DNA from 2 places in the Nitrogeniibacter aestuarii genome. Region 2 is predicted to be linked to the other one. Evidence: predicted binding sites of a transcription regulator. Region 2 holds the regulator's gene; the other holds the start of a gene.
What was found. The regulator sigma-54, encoded in region 2, starts transcription at its own class of promoters, with help from an activator protein. The targets are predictions, from matches to a motif close to TGGCACGCTTNCTGCTNA.
Positions count from the first base shown of each region.

Region 1: the regulator sigma-54 is predicted to act here: its motif matches at 2,533-2,550, upstream of J0W34_RS05000 (HupE/UreJ family protein).

Region 1 is NZ_CP071321.1:1,062,275-1,069,623, reverse strand. Features, by position in the region: gene J0W34_RS05015 (EAL domain-containing response regulator) at 1-946, shown strand, start outside; gene J0W34_RS05010 (hypothetical protein) at 1,024-1,245, shown strand; gene J0W34_RS05005 (c-type cytochrome) at 1,307-1,618, opposite strand; gene J0W34_RS05000 (HupE/UreJ family protein) at 1,907-2,482, opposite strand; gene J0W34_RS04995 (DUF1328 domain-containing protein) at 2,804-2,977, shown strand; gene J0W34_RS04990 (BON domain-containing protein) at 3,044-3,598, shown strand; gene J0W34_RS04985 (sensor histidine kinase) at 3,655-5,016, opposite strand; gene J0W34_RS04980 (nickel-dependent hydrogenase large subunit) at 5,029-6,489, opposite strand; gene J0W34_RS04975 (NADH-quinone oxidoreductase subunit B family protein) at 6,503-7,349, opposite strand, start outside.
Region 2 is NZ_CP071321.1:497,545-504,893, forward strand. Features, by position in the region: gene hprK (HPr(Ser) kinase/phosphatase) at 1-563, opposite strand, end outside; gene ptsN (PTS IIA-like nitrogen regulatory protein PtsN) at 532-1,017, opposite strand; gene hpf (ribosome hibernation-promoting factor, HPF/YfiA family) at 1,135-1,458, opposite strand; gene J0W34_RS02330 (RNA polymerase factor sigma-54) at 1,473-2,885, opposite strand; gene lptB (LPS export ABC transporter ATP-binding protein) at 2,900-3,622, opposite strand; gene recX (recombination regulator RecX) at 3,609-4,055, opposite strand; gene recA (recombinase RecA) at 4,066-5,109, opposite strand; gene J0W34_RS02350 (CinA family protein) at 5,205-5,690, opposite strand; gene J0W34_RS02355 (phosphatidylglycerophosphatase A family protein) at 5,700-6,185, opposite strand; gene thiL (thiamine-phosphate kinase) at 6,215-7,183, opposite strand.

The DNA of each region.
Region 1 (7,349 bases), 560 kb from region 2:
TGGCAGCTTTCGGACCACGGTCAGTATCGGCATTTCCGTCTTTCCGCGTGACGGCGAAGTGGCCGAAATGCTCACCCAGCATGCCGATATCGCCATGTACCAGATCAAGCGGGGCGGCAAGAACGGTTACTGTTTCTTCCAGCCCGATCTGAATCAGCATCATCAGGAACGCATCACGCTTGAGCATGAACTGCGCGGCGCGCTCGAACGCAATGAATTCGCCCTGCTGTATCAACCCCAGGTCAGCCTCTCGCAACGCCGCGTGGTCGGCATGGAAGCCCTGCTGCGCTGGCAGCATCCAAAGCTCGGGCTGGTTACGCCGGATACCTTCATTCAGGTGGCCGAAGAGATCGGACTCATCGGCGAGATCAGCCGCTGGGTCGTCGATACCGCCACCGCACAACTGGCGCAGTGGCGAAAAGCCGGTTTCGACAAACTCCGCCTGTCGGTGAATCTGTCGTCACACGATTTTGATCGTGATGAAACCATTGCACGGGTCCAGAACCGGATCGAAGAGCACCGTCTGTCAAACGACTGCTTCGATGTCGAGATCACCGAAAGCGTCATGATGCGCGACACCGATGAAGTGGTCGCCCGCGTGCAGCGCCTGCGCGAATGCGGTGTCGGAATTTCGATCGATGATTTCGGGACCGGCTATTCCGCCCTGGCCTACCTGCAGAAATTTCCGGTCAGCAGCCTCAAGATCGACCGCAGCTTCGTGAGCGATCTGGACGGTCCGGCCGCCACGCCCATCATCTCCGCCATCACGGGCATTGCGCGCGGCTTCTCGCTGCATCTGGTGGTCGAGGGCGTTGAGCACGCTGAACAGGCAGAACGTCTGCGTCGCCTCGGCTGCGATGTCATGCAGGGTCACTATTTCTCTGCCGCGATCAGCGCCCATGAGGCTGAGCGCTGGCTCCGGGAACCCGCCGCCCTGATCCATTGAGCGCGTCAGCGGGTCACGTCGTCGTCACACGAGACAGTTAAGCTCGCAGGCAATTGTCACCCACAGGGGAGCGAGCAATGGCCTACCGACTCGTCCACCAGCACCGTTCAGCGACCGAGCGCATCGCGCTGGCCGAGCATGTCGATCTGACAGCACTCAAGCAGTTCGGTTACGACTCGGCGCGTGCGCTGGGCGATGAACACGCCTTGTGGTCTCCCAGCCTGCAACCGGGTGTGCTCTACGAGTTACATTGCCGCAGCGGCCATGCCTTGCTGATCGAAAAACCGCTCGCCCATTAAGTCTTTTCATGCATGAAAAAAGCCAGCCCGAAGGCTGGCTTTTCTTTTCGCCAGGTCCGAATTACTTCTGGGCCAGAACCCACTCGACCAGCGTCTTGGCCTCTTCGGCCGACACTTGCGGGTTAGGCGGCATCGGGACCGGACCCCAGGTGCCCTTACCACCTTTCATGACCTTCTCGGTCAGCATGGCAACAGCGCCTTCCTGACCCGCATACTTGGCCGCCACGTCTTTGTAGGAAGGGCCGACCAGTTTCTTGTCGACGGCGTGACAGGCCAGGCAGTTCTTGGACTTGGCCAGTTCGGCGCCATCAGCCATGGCGTGGCCAGCCATGAGCAGGCCAGCAGCAGCGGTCGCGACAACGAGTGCTTTCATGTGAGTCTTTCCTTTTTACAGTGAGGAATGAGTATTAGTCGATTCTAATGCGAAGCCGTGGCTACGTGAATCAAAACCAAGCTGCATGCCCTCAATGTCTGACGCATTGTTGGGCAACGCTCTCGTTAACGCCCGACGGGCGCTAGGGGTTGACACGCATTCTGCCAGTGGCGCGCCGTGAAGGCCAAGCCCGGATCGCATCGACATGTTGCGTGCACACCACATGCACTGGACGAGATAAAAAAACGGGCGCCGAGTGGCGCCCTTGATGTGCGACGAGGAGGGAAATCAGGCACCAAGCATGATCGCGCCGGTCGTTGCAATGGCGACACCCGTGGCTCGCTTGGCGACGCGGCCCAGCGAGCTGCGCGGCATCCACTGCCCCAGCGCAAAGCCGGCAGCATGCAACGCGGCGGTTGCCGCGACGAAACCAGCCATATAGGTCACCAGCGAGCCGGCGCCCATTTCGGCAAAGTGAGCAGAACCGTGGAACAGACCGAAAAAGGCCACCATCGGCAGAGCAAGCGCTGTGGGGGCCCGAAGGGCGACTGCCAGGGCGAGACCGAACACAAGCAGTGAAGCGGCAATGCCGGCTTCCTGCAGCGGCATGAAGACACCGCCGGCACCCGCGAGCGCACCGACGATCATGGCCAGCACGAATGCCCCCGGCACCGCAACGCGCGAGGCGCCCTGCATGCGGGTGGCGAACAGGCCCACAGCGACCATGGCCAGCAGGTGATCGAGGCCACTGAAGGGGTGAGCAAAACCGGTGGCGAACCCGGCCCCGTGGTGGCCGCTATGCGCCATTGCAGCGCCCGAGCCGGCCAGCAGCGCGAGGGCGACGATAAGACGGGAATGAACCATGTTGAGCCTCCTGAATTTTGTGCGGTATGAAACGAGTTTTTCGTGATTACGTATCAAGATGCGTGCCAAGGCAAAAACCCAGTCCAGACAGGCGTTTAGCCTCTTCACTCAACCACGGTGTGTCAATTGCGCTTCCACTTGCCGCACGCAGATGGATGCGCTTCGACCACCCGGTCGAACGTGGATTCCGACTCGCGCGCTTCACCGCGTCCTACACGCTTTGCAGCTGTCTCCTACAGGTCGACGCATGGCAAACACATAAAGTTGAAGCGTCACCGGCAGCAACCGGCTCAACCAACACAACACCAAGCGGAGGTTAGCATGCTCAAGTGGGCTCTGATTTTCTTCATTGTCTCGATTCTGGCCGGCCTGTTCGGCTTTACCGGCATCGCCGCCGGCGCCGCATCCATCGCCAAAATCCTGTTCTTTATTGCCGTCGCCCTGTTTGTCCTTTTCCTGGTCCTCGGCCTGACGGTCTTCAAATCGGTCACCTGAGCGTGACCGATTCAAGTCATACGCACGAATCAAGATCAAGCATTGAACCCATTCAAGGAGATACAAATGAAGTTCACCAAACGCAATATCGCCATCGCCACGCTGTCGGCTACCACCATCTTGCTGGCGGCCTGCTCTAACGATGACAACATGACGGCTGGCGAACAGCTCGACAAGACCATCGCCGAAACCAAGCAGGAAATGCAGGAAGCCAAGGTCGATGCCAAACAGGCCGCGAACGAAGCTGAAATGAAGGCCAGCGAGGCAGCCGACGAGGCCGGCGACAAGGTTGCGGCCACCACACAGGACGTCAAGGAAGGCGCGAAGGAGCTATGGTCGGACACCAAGGCTGCAGCGAACAACGCGGGTGAAGCTGTCTCTGAGTCGCTGGCTGACGCCGGTCAGGCCGTGGAAGACACCGCCATTACCACCAAAGTCAAAGCCCGGATCATCGACTCCGAAGTGCTCGATGGCATGGACATCGACGTCACCACGAAAGAAGGTGTGGTCATGCTCGAAGGCGTTGTGACCACCACCGAGATGCGTGAGCTGGCCGGCAAGCTGGCTATGGGCGTCGAGGGCGTCAAGTCGGTCAAGAACGAGATCGTGCTCAAGAGCTGAGCACACTTGATCCAGAGAAAAAGCACCCTGCGGGGTGCTTTTTTTTGGCGAGCTGCTCAGGTATCGAGTGGCATGGTGAGCACGAACACCGCACCGCCTCGCGGGTCGGTTCTGGCCTGGAGACGTCCTCCGTGGTGCTCGACGATGCCATAACTGATGGACAAGCCGAGCCCGGTGCCCTGTCCGACCGGCTTGGTGGTGAAAAATGGATCGAACACGTGCGGCAGATTCCCCGGCGCAATGCCCGATCCGTTGTCATGAAAGCGCAGTTCGATCAGGTCTTCTTCATCGCTTTGCTGTCGGACACCGGTGATTTCCAGCCGGGGTGTTTCGACCTCGCGGGTCGCATCGAAGGCGTTCTGGACCAGATTCATGAGCACCTGCTGCATCTGCCCGGGCGAGCCCACCACGGGCAACGGCCCCGGCAGATCGATGACCACATCAAAGGACTTGCGCGCGGCCTGACACACCCAGCGCACCGAGCGCTCAAGAACCTCGGTGAGATCGAAATGCTGTTGCTCGTCCCGATCGACCGCAGAGAAACGTTTCAGTCCATCGACGATCTGGCGGGTCCGTTCGGCCCCCTCGATGGTGCCATCGATCAGCGGATTGAGATCATCGAGAATCCGGTCGATGCGCAGACGCTGGCGCAGTTCGGCTAGATGATCCACCGCCCCGCCCTCGTGCACGGCCCCCAGATACTCCTCAAGACGGCCGGCATACCGGCGCAACGCATGCACATTGCCGAGAATGAAGCTGATCGGGTTGTTCAGTTCATGGGCCACACCCGCCACCAGACGCCCCAGTGAGGCCATCTTTTCCGAATGCAGCAGTTGCTGTTGGGTGAGCTTGAGGTCTTCATGCGCCTGACGCAGCTGATGGTAGGCCTTCTGCAATTCGCCGATCGGCCGTCCGGTCACCACCAGACCGAGGGATTTGCCCACCACACTGAAGCGGGGGCGGCAGTTGAACGACACCGGCACCAACTGGCCATCGTTCCCTCGCAGCGGCAACTCCCGGTCACGGACCTCTCCATCGCTCAAGGGGCTGAACAGCTTGCGCGCCTCGTCACGGGCCTCTTCGGTGCCGAACAGATCGAAAATCGAGGTGCCGCGCAGATCTTCGGTCCGCCGCCCGGTGATCTGTTCGAAGGCCGGGTTGACGTCTTCGATGCTGCCATCTCGGCCAATCACCACGAGGATGTCGGACATCGCCGTGAGCACCGAGAAGATGAACTGCTGGCTCTCTTCGAGCTTGGCGTTCTTCTCTTCCAGGGCCACTTCGTACTGCAACAGGTCGGAATAGACCTCGTCCATCTTGTGGATGACTTCCATCCACATGTCCTCACCCACGCCGACCAGTTCGCCGGGGTGTCCGGTGTGACCGATGTCCTCGGCCCGGTTGCCGGTGTCACTCATGTTTTGCCGCCCTCAGTGCACGGTGCACACCATGCAGGGATCAAAAGACCGTATCACATGCTGAACGCGTACGGGCATCTCGCGCCCGGTCTCGACGGGCGTGCCCACCAGCGCCTGTTCGAGCGCGCCCGGCACGCCTTGGGCATCCCGCGGGGAGAAGTTCCAGGTGGTCGGCGCAATGATCTGATAGTTGTGGATGCGTCCGCGCCGGATCACCAGCCAGTGGCCCAGCGACCCGCGAGCGGCCTCCACCATGCCGACGCCCTCGCCGTCCGAGGGCAGGCTCACTGACGCGTGAAAAGGCGCCCCCGGCTCCAGGGCGCGCGTCCACTGTTCCATCATGGGCACGATGCGGGCGATCTCGAGCAAGCGGCCGATCACCCGGCTCATGACGTTGCCCCCCGCGCGCGCCACCATGTCGCGCGCCAGCGGATGACCCGACACCACCTGGCGGGACAGGGCACCGCACTGGACCACCTGCCCCTGCCAGCGTGGCGCCTTGCACCAGCTGTAGGCATCGGCTTTATCCAGATCCGGCAAGGTACTGCCCTTGAGCGGATGCGCAGCGCCCCCCCCTGCCATCCACGCATGGGAGAGGTCTTCGACAATGTCGCTGGACACCATCGGTTCTAGCCGCTGGGCTGCCGCGTGCCACACCCCGCGCGCAAGGGCCGGCGTGCCCTCGACAGGATAATTGCCGAAACTCATGTAGCGCGGCACCTCCGGCGCCTGTCCCAGTGTATGCAAGTCGAGCGCATCGCACAGCTGTACGAAACGCCCCAGGTCGGCACCGCGTGGCCCGTCGCCGGTTGCCCACGACATCAAGTCGTCGATCGACTCCAGCGCACAGACCGCCTCCAGCCGATCACCAAACAGGTGGCGCTCCAGCCACTGGCGGAATTCGCGAATCATCGACAGCAGCCGGATACGCTCGTTCGCGCTGACGGCCCGGGCCGAGCCGCCGGCCTGAATGGTCAGGGTGTGCGGCCATTTGCCCGCCAGCAGGCCCATGATCTGCAAGAAGCGGGCGCGTGCGGGCAAGGCTTCAGCCGTCGCGCTGCCCTTGATCGCCCTGAAGCGGGCGGCCACCGGGTCGAACCAGGGGGTCCCCGCATACGCTTCGCGCGCAAAGTCGGGCATGAAAAAGAGATAGAAGTGGGTGAAGTGATCGGCCAGGTTTTCCGTTGCCAGCATCAGGTTGATGGCGCGCTCGCCATTGACGGGCACCTGTGCCCCTGCCGCATTCGTCAGGGCGGCCGCGGCGGCCACCGATTGCGACACGGAGCAGATCCCGCAGATGCGCGGCACCATCACCAGCGCATCATGCGGCGCCTTGCCCTGCAGAATCTGCTCGAATCCACGATACATGGGCGAATTCACCCAGGCGGCACTGACCTGACCGTCAGCGGCCTCAAGGCTGACCTCGAGATCGCCTTCGACCCGGTTGAAGGGGCCCAGAACGGTTCGACTCATCGGCGCTCGCCCCTCACTTCAGACCCGTCTTTCGATTGGCCGGCGCGATCACCGTGTGGTCGGACGTGGCGTTGACCCGCACCCGCTTGGGCGTGGCCGACTTGGACAGCGCGGCCAGCGCCACGAACCACGCCTTGGGCATGTCGGTGGGCAAGCCGATGGGGATACCGCTGACCTTGGGGGTTTCGGCGAAGGGGTGGCCCGGTTCCTCGAAGCCGGGCTCGGTGCAGCTGATGCAGGGATAACCGCCCGAAGTGCACGACCCGTTGCCATTCCACGGACGCAGGTTGCAATCGGCGTGGGCCTGGGTGCCCTTGCAGCCCATGTGCTCCATCATGCACCCCATGTCCGACGGCTTCTCGGCGCTGGCCTTGAACTCGTAGAACTCGTTGCGGGAACACCCGTGGTGCACCAGATGATCGGCATAGAAACGGGGGCGCCCCACTTCATCGAGCGCCTCGGCGCCCATTTCGCCCATCGACAGGGCCATCAGACTCTCGATGACCCAGTCCGGATGCGTTGGACAGCCTGCCACGTTGATGACCGGCAGGCCCGATCCACTGCGGAAATCCGCACCGAGCAGCCCCCCGGGCGTTGCGCCTTCATATTGCAGGCCGCAGGCATCGGTCGGGTTCAGGCCGCCGGACGTGACCCCGCCGAATGCCGCGCAGGTGCCAACCGCCATGGTGTGACGCGCCCGCGCTGCAAGCTTCGAGACCCACTCGATCATGGGGGTGCCGGTCCCGGCGAGCATGTGGAAACGCCCCGTGCCGTTCGGACCACGCAAGAGGGAGCCTTCGACACACAGCACGTCGAGAGGCAACTCGCCAGAGACGCAGCGATCAAGCACCGAGACCGCT
Region 2 (7,349 bases):
GGCGCGATCCGTGAGAACTCGACCATGTCATCGGCAACCAGTCCGTGGCCGCGCGAGATGAGCTCCAGCGCCAGTTCGGATTTGCCGGCGCCCGAGTCGCCCGTGATGAAGACGCCAAGGCCGAGCACGTCCATGAACACGCCATGGAGGGCCGTACGTTCTGCCATTTCGCGAGACAGATAGAGTCGCAGTTGATCCACGACACTGGCCGCCGGCTGCGGTGAGCGGAAGAGGGCCACGTCAGCCGCCGCACATTTGCGCTCGAAGGTCGCTGGCACCTCGCAGCCGTCAGCCACGATCATGGCTGGCGGGCGGGCCGACAGAATTTCCTCGACATAGCGGGCAAGGCGATTCGCGGTCTGGCGACGTGCCCAGGCAATTTCGGCCATGCCGACGATCTGGAGTCGCTCGGGGTGAATCAGATTCAGGTGCCCGACGAGATCGGCGGGCCAGACGCGTTCTTCGGAGACCGACAGCGTCCGGTCGAGCGTGCCGCAGATGTGCGTCAGCTCAAGGCGTTCGCCAACTCGCTCAAAGAGGCGGCTGACGCTGGTCTGGCGCATGGGCACCCCATGTGGTGAACAGGGCGTGTACGGCAGCCGCATCCGACGCATGATGGACGCGATCGCGGAATTCGCTGTCGCTGAACAGCTGCGCGAGCTCTGACAGCAACTGAAGGTGTTGCTCGGTGGCCTGTTCGGGCACCAGCAGCACGAACAGAAGATCCACGGGTTTGCCGTCAGGGGCGTCGAAGGGAATCGGTGTGCTCAGACGGATGACCGCTCCGGTCGCCTCTTTGAGGCCCTTGATTCGACCATGCGGGATGGCGACGCCCTGACCCAGTCCGGTAGAGCCGAGCCGTTCGCGTGCGAAGAGGCTGTCGAAGACCGTACTGCGGCCAATGTCCTGATTGTTTTCGAAAATCAGGCCTGCCTGTTCGAAGACGCGCTTCTTGCTGCTGGCTTCGAGGTCAACGAGGACGTTATCGGAGGAAAGGAGGGAGGCAATGAGGTTCATGGAGACTTCTTGCGACCCCTTGGGGTCGAGACCGCCCGGCCGGGGCGGGACGGGTTAATTGAGCGGATTGGCCCGCATTATAAACCCTTGTCCCCGGTCAGGCGGCGAGGGAATCGATCACGATTCGATGCTTTGGTGCTTGAGCGCTTCGTTGCTGTGCCCCTGGACCTTCTGCTTGTACTTGAGGACCTGACGATCGAGCTTGTCGGTCATGGCGTCGATGGCAGCGTACATGTCTTCGTTTTCGCTTTCGGCGAACAGATCCTTGCCACGCACATGCAGGGTCACTTCAGCTTTCTGGACCAGCTTCTCGACCGACAGGATGACATTCACGCTGGTGACGTTGTCGAAGTGTCGGATCACACGATCCAGCTTGGATTCCACATACTCGCGGATGGCGGGCGTGACTTCCACATGGTGTCCGGTGATATTGAGGTTCATGATCGCTCCTGTAGTCAGATCGTCTTGCGTTTGCTGACCGGCGGGATGTTGAGGGACTCACGGTATTTGGCAACCGTGCGTCGGGCCACCACCATGCCCTGCTGGCCAAGTAAATCTGCGATTTTGGAATCGGATAAGGGTTTTTTACGGTCTTCAGCCTCCACAAGTTGACGAATTAACGCGCGGATGGCGGTCGACGAGGCAGCGCCACCGGTATCGGTCGCAACATGGCTGCCAAAGAAATACTTGAACTCCAGTACGCCGCGGGGCGTGGACATGTACTTTTGCGTGGTGACGCGTGAAATCGTCGACTCGTGCAACTCCAGTTCCTCTGCGATCTCGCGCAGCGTCAAGGGGCGCATCGCCACCTCTCCATAATCGAAGAACTGGCGCTGTTGGTCAACGATGGACTGCGCGACGCGCAAAATGGTGTCGAAGCGCTGCTGCACGTTCTTGATCAGCCATTTGGCCTCCTGCAGCTGGCCGCCCAGATCGCCGTTGTTGCCGCGATTCTGCTGGAGCAATTGCGCATACAGGGCATTGACCTTGAGCTTGGGCATGGCCTCGGGGTTGAGCGCGGCCGTCCACCGGCCGCGGACCTTGCGCACGACCACGTCCGGGATGACGTAACGCGTGTCGTTGAGGGCAAACTCGGCGCACGGACGCGGGCTGAGGCTGCAGATGAGGTGGTGCGCCTCCCGCAGGCTGTCTTCCGAGCATTGCAGGTTACGGCGGAGGCGGACAAAGTCGCGCTGGGCCAGCAATTCGAGGTGCTCGACAACGATGCGCATGGCCAGATCACGGGTGGGTGACTCGGGCAGCGAGCGCAGCTGGAGTGCCAGACATTCGGACGGGCTGCGTGCGCCGACGCCCGGGGGGTCGAGGTGCTGCAGGTGGTGCAGGGCAATCTGCAGGTCTTCGATCTCGACTTCGTTCTCCGGATCGAACATCTCCAGAATGTCGTCGAGTGATTGCGTCAGGTAGCCATCGTCGTCGAGAGCTTCCATGAGCAGGCGGACCAGCGACCGGTCGCGGTCGCTCATCGGGGTCAGTGCAATCTGTTGGTCGAGGTGTTCCCGCAGCGATACCTGGGCGGCGTGGAAGGACTGAAAGTCGCTGTCGTCGTCATCGTCCCGGTTGCTGCTGCTGCCCGAACTGGAGCTGGCCCAGTCGGACATCGCGTCGAGCACTTCGTTGCTCTGGGACTCGGTGCTCTCGCTTTCGTTGCGCTCGCCTTCGCCATCGCCCTCACTGCCGCTTTCGGGGCCGGGGCCCTCTTCACGCTCAAGCAGCGGGTTGTCGAGCAGTGCCTTCTCGATTTCCTGATTCAACTCGATCGTCGACAGCTGGAGCAGTTTGATGGACTGCTGCAGTTGTGGCGTCAGCGTGAGGTGCTGCGAGAGTTTGAGTTGAAGTGTGGGTTTCATGGGGAATCGCGCTGTCAGAGTCTGAAATGTTCGCCGAGATAGACCTGACGTACCTGGTCATTTTGCACGATATCGGATGGTGTGCCACTGGCAAGCACTTCACCCGAGTTGATGATGAATGCGCGCTCGCAGATGCCGAGGGTTTCGCGCACGTTGTGATCGGTGATCAACACACCGATGCCACGGTCCTTCAGGAAGCGAATGATCTTCTGGATATCGAGCACCGCGATGGGGTCAACGCCGGCAAACGGCTCGTCGAGCAGGATCAGCCGTGGCGACGTGGCCAGGGCCCGCGCGATCTCGCATCGGCGCCGCTCACCCCCGGAAAGCGAGATGGCCGTGCTGTCGCGCAGGTGGGCAATCCCGAGTTCTTCGAGCAGTTCTTCGAGCTTTTCATGCTGGGCTGTCCTGGGCAGGCCCTGAAGCTCCAGCACCGCAAGGATGTTCTCCTCGACCGTGAGCTTGCGAAATACGCTCATTTCCTGAGGCAGGTAAGACAGGCCAAGCTTCGCGCGCGCATGGATGGGCAGATGGGTCACGTCGGCTTCGTCGAGGGTGATCTGTCCGCCGTCGGCGGCGACAAGCCCCACGATCATGTAGAAACACGTGGTCTTGCCCGCGCCGTTGGGGCCGAGCAAACCCACCACTTCACCGCTGCCGACCTCGAACGAGACGTCGTGCACCACGGTGCGTGACTTGTACTTCTTCTGTAGTCCGGTGACCCTAAGCAGGCTCATCGTCGCGATCTTTCAGAATCTTGTGTATCACGTCGGCAGCAAAGCCCCGGCCCTGCAAAAAGCGGGCTTGCTTCGCCCATTCACGGGCGTCGACCGGCTGCCGGCCAAATTTCTTTTCCCACACTTCACGGGCGCGCACGGCGTCGTCCGAGTCGGTGGCCTCTTCAAGAGCGGCGTCGATCAAATGGTCGGGCACGCCCTTCTGTTTCAATTCAAGACGCAATCGCCGGTTGCCCATCCGGGTCTGGCGGCTGCGAACATAACTTTCAGCAAATCGCGCATCGGAGAGCAGATCCAGCGACTCCAGGCGGTCGAGCAGTGCGTCGAGCTCATCCCGGTTGCCTTCGCTGCCCAGTTTGCGCGCCAGTTCGGCCCGGCTGTGCTCGCGCCCCGAGAGCAGTCTCAGGGCGCGGGCCTTCAGGGCGTCTGCCATAGGCTCGGGCTCAGGCCTCGGTCGATTCAACCGGTTCGGCAGCGGCCTCGATGGCGGCCATGGCCGACAGGTTGAAGGTGGCGCGAACCTTGTTTTCGATTTCACGCGCGATGGCCGGGTTGGCCTTCAGGTACTCGCGCGTGTTGTCCTTGCCCTGACCGATCTTTGTGCCGTTGTACGAATACCAGGCGCCGGCCTTGTCCACGATCTTGGCCTCAACGCCCAGATCGATGATTTCGCCCTCGCGGGAGATACCTTCACCGTACAGGATGTCGAAGTTGGCCTGCTTGAACGGAGGAGCCACCTTGTTCTTGACGACCTTGCAGCGGGTTTCGGAACCGACCACCTCGTCGCCCTTCTTGATGGTGCCGGTACGGCGGATGTCGATACGCACGGACGAGTAGAACTTCAGTGCATTTCCGCCGGTGGTGGTCTCCGGGTTGCCGAACATCACGCCGATCTTCATGCGGATCTGGTTGATGAAGATCACCAGGGTATTGGTGCGCTTGATGTTGGCGGTGAGCTTGCGCAGGGCCTGACTCATGAGGCGGGCCTGCAGGCCCGGCAGCTGGTCGCCCATTTCGCCTTCGATTTCGGCTTTTGGCGTCAGGGCTGCCACCGAGTCGATCACGACGATGTCGATGCCGCCGGAGCGCACCAGCATGTCGGAAATCTCGAGCGCCTGTTCGCCGGTGTCGGGCTGGGAGACCAGCAGATCGTCGATGTTGACACCCAGCTTCTCGGCGTAGCCGACATCCAGCGCGTGCTCGGCATCCACGAAGGCGGCCGTGCCACCGAGTTTCTGCATCTCGGCAATGACTTGCAGCGTCAGCGTTGTTTTACCGGACGATTCCGGGCCGTAGATCTCGACCACGCGTCCACGGGGCAGGCCACCCAGGCCCAGCGCGATGTCGAGGCCCAGCGAGCCGGTCGAGACGGCTTCGATGTCGCGAGCGAGGTTGTCGTCGCCCATGCGCATGATCGAGCCTTTACCAAACTGTTTTTCGATCTGCGACAGTGCGGCGGCGAGCGCTTTGGCCTTGTTGTCGTCCATGTGGAATGTCCTCAATTTCGGTTGATGATGATTATGGCACAGAGTTTGCTGGTGTGTTGCGTCCGTTTTTCCGGGGGCGCATTCCCAGTGACTGCTCATGTAGCTTTATACAGTATCGAGCTCAGTGCGTGAATCACCGTCTGGCGACGGATGCTGGTGCGATCGCCGTTGAAGTGACAAGTTTCCGAAAAAACCGGCTGTCCGGGCCATGACCAGGCCAGACAGACCGTGCCGACGGGTTTGTCGGGCGTGCCGCCCGTCGGGCCGGCGACGCCCGAGACCGCGATGGCCACGTTTGCATTGCTGTTTGCCAGTGCCCCGGTGACCATGGCCTCCACGGTTTGTGTCGAAACCGCGCCGAATTGCTGGAGCGTTGACTCCGGCACGGCGAGCAGCCTCATTTTTGCGGCATTGGAGTAAGTGACGAACCCGGTGTCGAACCATGCCGAACTGCCCGAGATGGCCGTGATTGCCTCTGCGATCCAGCCGCCGGTGCACGATTCCGCCGTGGTCAGGATCCAGCCGCGCGTCTCCAGGGCTTTGCCGGTACTCAGGGCCAGCTCAAGCAGTTCGTCATCCATGCTCATGTCTCAGGCCTCCAGGAGGCGCATGGCAATGGCCAGCACCAGCAGGGTGTAGCCGGCGGCGATCACGTCGTCGAGCATGACACCGAATCCGCCCTTGACCTTGCTGTCGGCCCAGCCCACGGGTTGTGGTTTGACGATATCGAAGAAGCGAAACAGCACGAAGGCGGCGGCCTGCCAGCCAAGGGTGGCAGGTGTGAAAGCCAAGACCAGCCAGAAGGGCACCATTTCGTCCCAGACGATGGCGCCGTGGTCAGAGACGCCAAGCGCCTTGCCGGTGCGGTCCGCTGCGAAAACGCCGAGCACGAAGGCCGTCAGCAAGAAGAGCAGCAACATGGGCTCGGGCAGGGCCGTGCTCAGCAAGGGGAACAGCAGCCAGGCGGCGAGTGTCCCTGCGGTGCCCGGGCCTTTGGGCGATAGACCGGCGCCAAAGCCGAGCGCGATGAAGTGTGCCGGATGAGCGAACAGAAACTGCAGATCGGGGCGTCGCATGGGTGGGGCGAGTGATGTCTTGGGTCGGTTCAGTGATCGGAGGTGAAATGGTCGAAGCCACGCATCTCGAGTGTTTCCATGTGGCCGGAGATGCGCTGGATACGGCAGCCGTCGTTGCTCGACACAAGGGTGCCGATGGCATGTACCGGCACGCCAGCCGTGCGCGCGGCGGCTTCGATCGCATCATGGTGCGCCGCGGGGGCGGTAAAGAGCAACTCGTAATCGTCGCCGCCGGTCAGGCAGGCTTTGTGTGCGAGACCGGCGTCGCCACAGGCGGTCAGCAGGAGTGCCGTGGGCAGGCCCGCTTCGCGGAGGCGAACGCCCACGCCGCTGGATGCCAGAATGTGCCCCAGGTCGCCGAGCAAACCGTCCGACACGTCGAGCATTGCACTGGCCAGGCCACGCAGGCCCATGCCCAGTCCGGTGCGGGGTTGCGGGCGGTGTAGCGCCGCCATGCAGTCATCGCGCATCGTCCGATCGAGCGCTGTGCCGTCACGCAGATGCCACAGGGCCAGCGCAGCGCGGCCGGGCTGGCCTGACACCCAGACCTCGTCGCCCGCTTGGGCGCCGGCGCGTGTGATGGCCATTCCGGTGGGGACTTCTCCCATGATGGTCACGTTGATGGTGAGCGGCCCGCGTGTCGTATCGCCACCGGCGAGATCCACGCCGAAGGTGCTCGCACAGGCCCTGAACCCCCTGGCGAAGCCATCGAGCCAGTCGGAATCGACGGCCGGCAGGGCCAGAGACAGAAACGCCCAGCGGGGAACTCCGCCCATGGCCGCTATGTCGGACAGATTCACCGCGAGCGATTTCCAGCCCAGGGCTTCGGGCTCGGCGTTCTCGAAGAAGTGGCGTCCCTCAACCAGCATGTCGGCCGATACGGCCAACTGGTGACCCGGGGCGGGGGTGATGAGTGCGGCATCGTCGCCGCCACCCAGGTCCGTGTGGGTCACGGGCCACTGGAAATAGCGGTGTATCAGGTCGAATTCAGACGGCATGGGTCGAATGGGCTTCTTGGACGCGCCAGCATAGCGCCCGCGCCGAATGGGCTGCAAATGTGACGAAACGTTTGCGCAAAATTAGTTTGTTAGAATGTAACGCTTGTCTCGCGTGGCCCTGTGGCCGGTGCCGCGCGAAGCAAAGTGCGAAACGCTCCCGGAAAGC